DNA from 3 places in the Vibrio jasicida 090810c genome. Region 2 is predicted to be linked to each of the others. Evidence: predicted binding sites of a transcription regulator. Region 2 holds the regulator's gene; each other region holds the start of a gene.
What was found. The regulator CRP, encoded in region 2, controls carbon source genes, mostly activating them, when cyclic AMP is high. The targets are predictions, from matches to a motif close to TGTGANNNNNNTCACA.
Positions count from the first base shown of each region.

Region 1: a site for CRP is predicted at 2,705-2,720, ahead of gltB (glutamate synthase large subunit). Genes of this name have one in related genera too.
Region 3: a site for CRP is predicted at 2,358-2,373, ahead of recB (exodeoxyribonuclease V subunit beta). Genes of this name have one in related genera too.

Region 1 is NZ_CP025792.1:1,756,086-1,760,277, reverse strand. It holds gene gltB (glutamate synthase large subunit) at 1-2,444, opposite strand, end outside; gene mnmL (tRNA modification radical SAM protein MnmL/YtqA) at 2,999-3,943, shown strand; gene C1S73_RS08255 (sensor domain-containing diguanylate cyclase) at 3,994-4,192, shown strand, end outside.
Region 2 is NZ_CP025792.1:2,557,726-2,561,917, reverse strand. It holds gene C1S73_RS12220 (YheU family protein) at 46-258, shown strand; gene C1S73_RS12215 (phosphoribulokinase) at 383-1,252, shown strand; gene crp (cAMP-activated global transcriptional regulator CRP) at 1,492-2,124, shown strand; gene C1S73_RS12205 (DUF1338 domain-containing protein) at 2,352-3,143, opposite strand; gene astD (succinylglutamate-semialdehyde dehydrogenase) at 3,407-4,192, opposite strand, start outside.
Region 3 is NZ_CP025792.1:3,071,602-3,075,793, forward strand. It holds gene recC (exodeoxyribonuclease V subunit gamma) at 1-2,180, shown strand, start outside; gene recB (exodeoxyribonuclease V subunit beta) at 2,471-4,192, shown strand, end outside.

The sequences.
Region 1 (4,192 bases), 800 kb from region 2:
TTCTCACCACGCTGTTTCCATTGGTAAACACCACCAACATCCAGCATTTGAATTGGGATTTCGCGTTGTGGGTAACCGATGCGATGACGGATCAGCACTTCTTTGGCGATATCATCAAGGGTTAGACCTTGGATACGAGAAACTGTACCTGTGAAGTATTTGTCGACCACTGATTTGTGGATGCCCAACGCTTCGAAGATTTGTGCACCGTGGTACGACTGTAGCGTCGAGATACCCATCTTCGAGAAGATCTTCAGAAGACCGCCATTGATCGCTTTACGGTAGTTGTTGAACAGATCGCGCGGGTTCGCCTCTGGATCCAACTTCTTAGTACGTTGAAGCTCAATAATGGTTTCAATCACTAGGTATGGGTTAACCGCATTCGCACCGTAACCAAGTAGTGTTGCAAAGTGGTGCGTTTCACGCGCGTCACCGGTTTCAACCACGATGTCACACTTCGCACGTAGACCTTTACGGATCAAGTGGTGGTGCACTGCGCCAACTGCCAGCATTGCTGGAATCGCCGCGTGGTTTGAGTTAACTGCACGGTCAGTGAGTAGGATGATTGAGTAACCATCGATAACCGCGTCTTCTGCGTATTGGCAGATACGTTTTAGTGCGCGCTCAAGCTTGCCTTGATCTTCATTGGCTTGGAACACGATATCCAGCGTCTTCGCTTGTAGGTGCTCGTTATCGATCGCACGCAGTTTTTCAAGCTCAGAGTTCGCCAGAACAGGCGATTCCAATTCTACTTTCTGACAGTGAAGTGGTGTTTCAGTCAGAAGGTTTTGGTCTTTACCCAAGTAAGTGTTCAGCGACATAACCATACGCTCACGGATCGGGTCGATCGGTGGGTTGGTTACCTGTGCAAACAGCTGCTTGAAGTAGTTTGAAAGATGTTGAGACTGATGAGATAGAACCGCAAGAGGCCAGTCGGCACCCATTGCTGACAATGGCTCTTTCGCGTCATTCGCCATTGGAACGATGATTTCGTTCACTTCTTCAGTGCTCACACCGAAAGCTTGCTGACGATGCAACAAACGCTCTGGAGAAGGTTGGCTGAACTGGTTGCTCGCATCTGGCAGCTTCTTCAAGCTCAGCAGGTTTTCTTCTACCCACTTCTCGTAAGGCTGCGCTGTTGCGATGGTGTCTTTCACTTCTTCATCAGAGATGATGCGACCTTGCTCTAGATCTGCAACGAAGATACGACCTGGTTGTAGACGACCGCGGAACTCTACGTTCTCTGGTTCAATATCCACAACACCAGATTCAGATGCCATCACTAGGAAGTTGTCTTTGGTCACTGTGTAGCGAGAAGGGCGCAAACCGTTACGGTCTAGTGTCGCACCAACTTGAACACCATCAGTAAAACATACTGAAGCAGGACCATCCCATGGTTCCATGATGTTCGCGTGGTACTGATAGAACGCGCGACGTTTAGGATCCATGTTTTTGTTTTCTTGCCATGCTTCTGGGATCATCATCATCAATGCGTGTGGCAGGCTGCGACCAGAAAGAACTAGGAGCTCAAGTGCCATGTCAAAGTTAGATGAATCCGAGCTGCCTTCCTGACAGATTGGAAGAAGCATGTCGATTTCAGCCTGAGTAAACAGGTCTGATTCTAGGATTGCTTCACGGGCTTTCATCCAGTTCAAGTTACCGCGAACTGTATTGATTTCACCGTTGTGGGCAATGTAACGGAAAGGCTGTGCAAGACGCCATTTCGGGAAGGTGTTGGTAGAGAAACGAGAGTGTACCAGTGCCAGTGCGGTCACCATGGTCGGGTTTTGCAGATCAAGGAAGTACTGAGGTACTTGCTCGGTTGTTAACTGACCTTTGTACACCAATGTCTTGTAAGACATTGAGTTAATGTAGAAGTCGTCACCAATGTTCGAAACGCTTTCTAGGCAAACACGTACAGTGTAGTTACGAAGTACGTACAGTTTGCGCTCTAGCTCTTCAGGTGTGATGCCAGGACCGCCAGAGATAAACACATGCTCAAACTGAGGCTCTGTACTTAGTGGGTCTGCACCGATCATTGAGTTGTCGGTTGGCAGTACTCGGTAGCCGATAACTTCAAGATCTAGACGCTGTGCGTTACGTTCTAGAATGTCACGGCATTGTTCGCGTTTGTATTCGTCTTTCGGGAAAAGAACGACACCAACACCATACTTTTCAAACGAAGGCAGTTTAATGCCTAGCTTAACGGCTTCTTCTAATAGGAATTCATGAGGTTTCTGTAGCAAGATACCTGCGCCATCACCGCTACATGGGTCACAGCCTTGACCACCACGGTGTTCCATGCGAGCCAGCATATCTAGTGCTTGAGTCACTACTTCATGAGATTTACGGTTTTTAAGGTGAGCAACAAAACCGATACCACAAGCGTCATGCTCCAGCTCCGGAGTGTACAGACCCTGTGAATTTTGCTCTCTATCTACCATAGATACATCCTTCCAGTTCAATGTCGACGCAAGAATCCCAGACAGATCTTGGCTGTCTTAGGTACGCTCTGTGCGTCTTGTCCTTTATATTTATGATTCGAAACCGACCTAGGTTGGTCAGTTTTGATTCCTTTCCGTATCTCGCAGGAAAAATTTTGCGAGAAAAACAATCCTTGGTGATATCCCTTTATTTATTATCACTATCTAGTGATTTATATCGGTGGGAGCGGGGTATCGCCGACAATTCCCGCAGTTGTCATTGTAATAAAAGTCACAAAAACAGCGGGGTTGTGTAAGTATCCTACAATTTTGTGACTTCGTAATGCAATGAAAAGTCGCTTTTGTGACCCAATTTTTTCGTTTAAATATGCACTTTTTGTTTAACAATTGCGCAACATGGCAGCTTTTAGGTTGGTTTTATGCAGTTTTATTGATTTCAAACCATTATGCTCTTGTTTGAATTGACTAGAATTATTTGTTTTTTCTTGCAGGGATGTAATTTATTTACATAGATCGTAGTGAGATTTATTACGGTTTACGATTGGTGAGAATCTATGCAGTTACATGAGTTGGTCAACACACTAGGTCAAGACCTTCAGCGTCGTTACGGCGAAAAAGTCCATAAGCTGACTTTACATGGTGGCTTTAGCTGCCCAAACCGCGACGGCACCATTGGTCGAGGCGGTTGCACGTTTTGTAATGTCGCGTCCTTTGCGGATGAAGAAGTCCAGATCAAAAGCATTCATGATCAATTGAAAGATCGTGCGGGAGAGATCCATCGTGCGAAAAAGTACCTTGCTTACTTCCAAGCCTATACCAGCACATACGCGGAAGTGCAGGTATTGAAAAATATGTATGAAGAAGCTCTTAAGGCCGCTGACATCGTGGGGTTGTGTGTAGGCACTCGTCCAGATTGTGTTCCTGATGCCGTATTGGATCTGTTGTCGGATTATGTCAATCAAGGTTATGAGATCTGGTTGGAATTGGGCCTTCAAACTGCCAAGAACGACACACTTAAGCGAATCAACCGAGGTCACGATTTTGAATGCTATGCTGATATCACCAAACGCGCTCGTGCGCTAGGCATCAAAGTATGTGCTCATCTTATTGTTGGCTTACCAAAAGAAACACGCAGCGATAACATTGAAACACTGCGTAAAGTCCTTGAAGTAGGCACTGATGGCATCAAGTTGCATGGCTTGCATATTGTTGATGGTAGCACGATGGCAAAGGCATGGCGTGCTGGAAAACTAGAAGCTCCAGAATTGGAAGAGTATGTAGCGATTGCCAGTGAAATGATCCGTATGACCCCTAAAGAGGTGATTTATCATCGTGTCTCTTCGGCTGCACGTCGCCCAACATTGCTCTCCCCGCTGTGGTGTGAAAACCGTTGGCTTGCGATGACAGAGATAGGAAGAGCTTTGGATCGCGAGGGGGCTCAGGGCAGTTTGAATGGTGACCCTTTCATCTATAGTAAGCCAGAATTAAAGGCAGATTGATCGATTAATAACTGGTATATTTTTCCCGATTTGCATTAAAGGTCGGAAAAATGGATCAGTTACTCGATTGGTTATGGGATGGGTGGGGCAACTACGAATTTGTAGTCCTGCTCTTTTTCGTGTTTGCCGTTGCCGTTACATTAATTTATTTACGTTTTCAAACCGCTTTAAAGTACGTTGTTACTGATTCTCCTTATCCTGTGCTTGTGGTTGATGCTAACCATGGGCAGCTTCTGTTATCCAACCATC
Region 2 (4,192 bases):
TCCAACCCAAGGCGCGCTTAAACATCATAAAAGTTTGAGGTATTTATGGTCATCCCTTGGCAAGACATCGCGCCAGAAACGCTGGAAAATTTGATTCGTGAATTCGTACTACGTGAAGGCACCGACTATGGCTCGGTCGAAGTTTCACTGCAAAGTAAAATCGATCAGGTCAAATACCAATTAGAAAAAGGTGAAGCAATCATCGTCTTTTCTGAGCTACATGAAACAGTAGATATTCAATTAAAAGCAAAGTTTTAGACCCTTCACATTTTACCGTATCCCACTCGATGACAAGGGCTTGTTACGTGCTATAGTGGGTTATCGACCGTGCAGCATACGCATGCTGCACTTTACAGGTAAGTAATTTTCGACAAGGTTTGTCATGTCAGCTAAACATCCAATCATTGCGGTTACTGGTTCATCCGGTGCCGGTACCACCACCACATCTGAAGCCTTCCGCAAGATGTTCAATATGATGAACGTCAAACCTGCATGGGTCGAAGGCGATAGCTTTCACCGTTTTACTCGTCCAGAAATGGACGTCGAAATCCGTAAAGCCCGCGAGCAAGGCAAACACATCAGTTACTTTGGTCCACAAGCCAATGACTTTCCGGGGTTAGAAGAGTTCTTTCGTCAGTTTGGTGAAGATGGCACTGGCAGCGTGCGCCGTTATCTGCACACCTTTGATGAAGCGGTCCCATATAACCAAATGCCGGGCACCTTTACACCTTGGCAAGATCTGCCAGAAAACAGTGATGTCTTGTTCTACGAAGGCTTGCATGGTGGCGTGGTGGATGGCGATGTCAATGTGGCACGTCACGTCGACTTTCTAATTGGCATGGTGCCAATCGTCAACTTAGAATGGATTCAAAAGTTCGTTCGTGACACGCGCGATCGTGGCCACTCAAGAGAAGCGGTCATGGATTCGATCGTGCGCTCAATGGATGACTACCTAAACTACATCACCCCGCAGTTCTCTCGAACGCACATCAACTTTCAGCGTGTCCCAACGGTGGATACATCCAACCCACTCAATGCCAAAGGCATACCAAGTTTAGATGAGAGTTTTGTTGTCATACGCCTTCGCGGCATAAAGAATGTCGACTTTCCTTATTTACTGGCAATGATTGATGGCTCATTCATGTCTCGCCACAATACTATTGTGGTACCGGGCGGTAAGATGAGCTTTGCAATGGAGCTCATAGTAAGGCCGATTCTGCAGCAACTTATCGAAACAGGGAAAATTGGCTAAAAACCTTGCCATCGTAGTGTTTACTTTTCATACCGTGATCATGTGCACAGTTTTGCTTACAAAATCTCAATGATGGCACGATTAAAATCAAGAAATCGTTTTCGAAAAAGGATACTATTTCTAACCGAAACACAAGAGAGCTTGCAGCATATAAAAAGTGCTCTTATTCTAGTAGGCCAATTCAGGCTTAGCTAAAATATGGATAGCGCAAGCGTACCCTGCAGAGGAAGTGAGATATTATGGTTCTAGGTAAACCTCAAACCGACCCAACATTAGAGTGGTTTCTTTCACACTGTCATATTCATAAGTACCCATCAAAAAGCACGCTAATTCACGCGGGCGAAAAAGCAGAGACTTTGTACTACATCGTTAAAGGCTCTGTTGCGGTTCTTATCAAAGACGAAGAAGGTAAGGAAATGATCCTTTCTTACCTAAACCAGGGCGACTTCATTGGTGAACTTGGTCTATTCGAAGAAGACCAAGAGCGTACAGCTTGGGTTCGCGCTAAATCTCCTTGTGAAGTGGCTGAGATTTCTTTCAAGAAATTCCGTCAACTTATCCAAGTTAACCCAGACATCCTAATGCGTCTTTCTGCGCAGATGGCTCGTCGTCTACAAGTTACTAGCCAAAAAGTGGGTGACCTAGCGTTCCTAGACGTAACTGGTCGTATCGCTCAGACTCTTCTGAACCTTGCTAAACAGCCAGATGCGATGACGCACCCAGACGGCATGCAAATCAAGATCACTCGTCAAGAAATCGGTCAAATCGTTGGCTGTTCTCGTGAGACAGTAGGTCGTATCTTGAAGATGCTAGAAGAGCAGAACCTAATTTCTGCGCACGGTAAAACTATCGTTGTTTACGGGACTCGTTAATCTCGATTAACGTTTAAAAAATTTAAAAGCCACCAAATGCAAGTTTGGTGGCTTTTTTGTTTTTTGGGAATCGGGAACGGAAAACAAAGAGCCGAGAATTGGGAACACTGCATTCCGAGATCGGACTTCATCCTCCGAGATATAGCCCTCTCAGATTCCGAGAGTTAAAACCTCCCGCAGCGAAGCATTCCGGCATCTAGAGGGCGTAGCCCGTTCTCGCCTCTTCTTTAACCGTTGGTGCTTTCGAAGATCTTATCTGCCGATGCAGCCACAAATCCTGGGTACAACTCACCGTTATCCATTGGATAGCGCTTAGCAAACTCGTAGAAGCCTCCAGGAATCACCTCAACACCTTCAGTAAAGGTCACTGGCACTTTGTCTGCCATGGTCGATGATTGCTCTAGTAACACCTCCGGCGTGCCTTTTACTTCACCGCCATTCTCGTTGATGGTGAACCCTACTTTACGTAGGTGGTCGTTCACTTGCTTTACTTCTTCATGCTGGTTGAGTTGATTCACACTCACTGTGAAGTGGTTTGCTCCGTAACCGTGCGCGGCAAGCCAAGAACCGTATTCACTCTCTTTCGCCAAGGTTTGGAAGTCAGCGTAACTGAGGTTCCACAAACGTCCGCCGTATAAGAAATCACTGCCGGTCAGTTTAGAAGCATCAACCTGCTCTACCAATTTATGAACAATGGCCTGTAGCTCCGGTGAGCACTCATCCACTTTCAATTCACTGATGAAGACTTTTGGTTGTTTTGGATCTGGGTGCTCAAAATGTTTTGCTACCAGCTTTTTGCTTTCAAATACGTAGTCACCACAGGCTTTGTAGCCCACCGCCAAGAATGGCTTCGCTAACGTTTCAATGCCTAGGGGATCGACATTAAACGTACGTAGAGCAATATGGTCATTAATCAGAGGCTCATCTTCTTGAAGAAGTTGATGGACTTTAGCAGCGGAAGGACAAAGACGTTTAATGTAGTCTTGCCATAGCGATTCAAATAACACATCGGGCGTCATAACGACTCCTTGTTATGCAATGTAGAGTTAGGGGTAAGAGAAGTTGACCGCTCGTTCACAGCCCGGAGGCTGTCCAGAATCACGAACGAGCGGTCATCAACCTGTGACGGTATGTGTGGCATAAGTGCCAGTCAGTCAACACGCACTGGAGAGTCTTAAGCTCGCCTTTGGCGTTTGCCAGCGCGCTTACCAGAATCCTAACTTGGTAAATAGCTCCGGCAGAGAGAAGCGGCGATACTTTGTCACCGCTTCGTTTTTCTCTATTACAGGTTTACACCCGGACTCAATGTGGCAGGCAAGACCGTCTCTTGTCCTTCCATTGATGCCATTGGATACGCACAGTAGTCTGCTGCGTAGTAAGCACTTGGACGTAGGTTGCCCGACGCACCCGGACCACCAAATGGTGCGTCACCACTTGCGCCCGTTAGCTGGCGGTTGCGGTTCACGATGCCGGCACGAATGTGGTCCACGAAGTATTCCCACTCTTGGTCGTCGGTTGAAACCAGACCCGCAGAAAGGCCAAAGCGTGTATCGTTAGCTAGTTCTACCGCTTTCTCTAGCCCTTCGTAGCGCACAACTTGCAGAAGTGGACCGAAGTACTCTTCATCTGGCAGTTCAGCAATGTTCGTCACATCAATAATTCCTGGAGAAACAAATGCCGCTTCGCCTGCTTTCGCTTCAATCAAGCTTTCTCCACCAAGTGCTTGTAGGTTTGCTTGTGCATCCAGAATGAATTTAGCTGCCGCGACCGAAATCTGTGGTCCCATAAATGGCGCAGGTTCTGCAAATGGTTGGCCGACTCTAATATTGAGTGTCGCTTCCACCAGCTTAGTAATGACGGCATCACCCTTGTCGCCAAATGGAATGTAAAGACGACGTGCACAAGTACAGCGCTGACCTGCACTGATAAAAGCCGATTGGATGATGGTATAAACCGTCGCATCTAGGTCGCCGTAGTTATCCGAGATAACCATCGGGTTATTGCCACCCATTTCAAGCGCCAGCATTTTGCCCGGCTGACCAGCAAACTGACGATGCAGAACATGACC
Region 3 (4,192 bases), 510 kb from region 2:
GTGAGCGATTTATTCCTTACTCGATTTCAGATCGAACGGCCGATCAAGAAAGCCCAATTTTGGCGGCTTTCATGCAACTTGTTAATTTACCGAATACACGTTGCTTGGCTTCTGAATTACTTGAGCTGTTAGAAACGCCGGCGATTTTGAAGCGATTCGATCTCAGCGAAGATGATTTCCTTCAAGCCAAACAATGGGTGGAAGAATCCGGCATTCGCTGGGGGCTAGATAGCCATACGGGCAGCGAATTTGAACTGCCAGAAACACGCCAAAATACATGGCAATTTGGTATCCAGCGTATGTTGTTAGGTTACGCGATGCCAGAATCTGCCGGTTTGTTTGAAGCGCAAGAGGGTAGCCTCTCGCCATACAATGAAGTGCAAGGTATGGGCGCAGAACTTGCTGGTAAGTTAGCTCACTTTATTCAACAAATTAGCCAATATCGCCGCAAACTTTCCCATGTTCAGTCGATTGATGCATGGCGTGAAACCTTGGTGGCGATGTTGGATGACTTCTTCTCTGTGGAGTTAGAAGGGGAAATGGCGCTCAAGTCGATTCGAGATACCTTAAGCCAACTGAAAGAACAGCTAACCGATGCGGCATTTGATGATGCCTTGTCGCCTTCTATTGTCAGCCAGTATCTACAAAACAAGCTGTCAGGAACACGGGTTAGCCAGCGCTTCCTTGCCGGACAAGTGAACTTCTGTACTCTGATGCCGATGCGCTCGATCCCATTTAGAACCGTGTGTCTACTTGGTATGAACGATGGTGTTTACCCGCGCTCAATGCCACCAGAAGGTTTTGACTTAATGACAGGGCGCACGAAACCGGGCGACCGTTCACGCCGAGACGATGACCGTTACCTATTCTTAGAAGCAGTGCTGTCTGCACAGCAAAGTTTGTACATCAGTTACGTTGGGCGTTCTATCCAAGATAACACCGAGCGCGTGCCGTCTGTTCTGGTGTCGGAGTTGATGGAATATTGCCATCAGAACTACTGCCTAGATAGCGATCAAGACCAGCCTGTCGATGACTCGGGAGATAAACTACTCAATGAGTTAGTGAATGTGCATGCCATGGTGCCATTCAGCCCAAGTGCATTCCAAGGTTCTCACTCAAGCTATGCCAAAGAGTGGATTCCAGCTGCGTTGACCCAAAGCAATCAATCGCAAGGTCATGCTCGTGGCGAGTTTAACCGCGCATTGGATGATTACTTGCTTGGCGCAACCTTCCCAATCGAGTTGGACTTGGTGGAATTACAACGCTTCTGGCGTTTGCCAGTTCAGTATTTCTTTAACCGCCGTTTGAAAGTGATGTTCGAGCCGCCATTGCCTGTGATGGAAGATGACGAGCCCTTTGTATTAGGCGGCTTAGAAAGCTATCAAATGCGCGATGAGTTACTAGAAACCTTACTCGAAACCGCCATTACTCAACCGTCCGCAAAAGCAGATGTACTCAAGCACTTTATGAGTGAGCAACGCGCACAGGGCAAATTACCGGTTGGCGCATTTGGTGATATCGAGTTTGAAACCAACCGCGTGCAAGCGGAAGTGCTGGTGGATAAGTTGGCGTTCTTATCCGGTGCGCCGCAAGACGATTTAGAAATCGACCTTACCTTCGATGTGCTTGGTGACGGAAAAAATATCCGTCTAACCGGTTGGTTAACTCAATGCTATCAATCTGGGTTGATTCGCTACCGCAGTGGTAAAGTTCGTGCGCAGGATTACCTTGCTGCATGGATTGATCATCTTGCTATGTCTGCCTCTGGTCACGCTAGAAAGACCCACGTTATCGGTTATGACCGCAAGGAAGGCGCGGTGCATTTGGTTTACCCAGCAATGGCAGACACTGCGCAAGCGAAACAACTGCTTGCTGAATTAGTACGTCTGTTTTTTGAAGGCATGACCAAGCCATTACCATATTTCCCGAAAACAGCACTGGCGTGTGTCGAGGCGGGCTTTAGTCGTGGCCACTGGGCTGATGACGAAGAGAAATCGCTAAAGAAAATGGCGGACGCATTCAATGATGGTTACATGAGCCCAGGCGAAGGAAACAATGCGTATATTTCGCGTATTTGGTCGGCTTGGAATAATGAGCTTGCAGCAGAAGTTCGCACACTGACTGCATTGGTTCTTCAAGGCGCAAGATTGACGGCGATGGATGCTGAAGATAATAAATAAGTTGGAATGATTAAGGATGAAAAGGAGTAGGGTGGCCGCCAGAAAATCATTATTTTTTGTAGGGCGTTCGCTGTACGGCCACAAGGTCAGAGGGACCATGATTCGTTTGAGTGTAGCTGCCTGAAAGGCTTGGCTTATCTCGTGAGGCGCATACTAGCGGTTGAAGATCAGGATAACCGTGAGTGAGATCCCACTAACCTCTAAATATTCCAACTTGTTAGACATATAAATAGAATTTTTAACGACAGATCACAGTTCGGTCAGTCGATAATCCGGAGAGATTCAGCGTTATGGCGCAAATGTCAGTTCCAACTCCACTGCAAACCATGACTTTTCCACTGCATGGTGCAAGGTTAATTGAAGCATCGGCTGGTACGGGTAAAACCTTTACCATCGCGGGTTTGTATCTGCGACTCCTACTAGGGCATGGCACGACAGATACCAAACACCGCGTGCCGTTGACCGTGGATCAAATTCTGGTGGTGACCTTTACCGAAGCCGCAACGGCGGAGCTGCGTGATCGTATTCGTGCGCGTATTCATGATGCGAGGATCGCATTCGCTCGCAGTAAAAGCTCAGATCCTGTGATTCAACCTTTGTTGGAAGAAATCGAGGATCATAAGCAAGCCGCTGAGATCCTATTGCAAGCAGAGCGCCAGATGGATGAAGCCGCGGTGTACACCATTCACGGTTTCTGCCAACGCATGCTGACGCAAAACGCATTCGAATCCGGTAGTCGCTTCAACAATGAGTTTGTAACGGACGAAAGCCACCTCAAAGCGCAAGTGGTTGCCGATTACTGGCGTCGTAACTTCTACTGTCTGCCATTCGCTTTGGCAGGAGAAGTACGCCAACTCTGGGGCTCGCCATCAGATCTGTTGTATGACATCAGCAACTACCTCACAGGCGCGCCGCTAAGTCTCTCTGTTCCTGCAATGCAAGGTAGCCTTGCCGATTTGCATGAGCAAAACCTAAAGCAAATTGATGTTTTGAAAGCCCAGTGGCGTGATAGCCAAGAGGATTTCCTCGCGTTGATTTCTGATTCTGACGTCAACAAACGCAGCTACACCAAAAAGTCTTTACCGACGTGGTTAGAGGCGGTCAACGCTTGGGCTGCGACAGAAACCACGGGCTATGACTATCCAGATAAGCTGGAGAAGTTCGCCCAGAATGTGTTACTTGAGAAAACCCCGAAAGGCACTGCGCCACAGCACCCTGTGTTTGAGGCGATTGAAGCTTTCCTTGCCAACCCAATCAGTTTAAAAGCGCCGCTATTGGCTCATGCGATTGAGCATTGTCGCGTAATGTTGGCAAAAGCAAAAAATCAGAAGCAATGGTTGTCATTTGATGACTTGTTGACTCAGCTTTCTGCCTCGATTGATACCGATGAAACCGCACTACTGACAGAGCGTATTCGCACGCTTTATCCGGTTGCGATGATCGATGAATTCCAAGATACCGACCCACTGCAATACAGTATTTTCAGTCGCATTTATTTGAATAATCCTGAGTGCGGTTTGTTTATGATCGGTGACCCGAAACAGGCGATTTACGGTTTCCGTGGTGCGGACATCTTTACCTACATCAAGGCGCGTAACCAAGTTAGTGCTCACTACACGCTTGGCACCAACTGGCGCTCAAGTGCCGATATGGTATTGGCAGTGAACCAGATTTTTGCTCTGCCAGATAGCCCGTTTATTTATGACTCCGACATTCCATTCCACCCTGTGGATTACAGCCCAAGCGCTGACAAACGCGTTTGGACCATGGGTGGTCAAAAGCAACCTGCACTGACTTATTGGCTGCAAGAAGCGGAAGATAAACCATTGCCAAAAGGTGAATACCTCACCGCCATGGCAGAGGCGACAGCGAGCCAAATTCAAACCATTTTGACCGCAGCGCAACAAGGCCAAGCGTGCTTGGTTAATGGCGAAAAACAGAAGCCAGTGAAAGCGGGCGACATTGCAGTATTGGTGCGAACGGGTAGCGAAGGTCGCATGGTCAAACAGGCG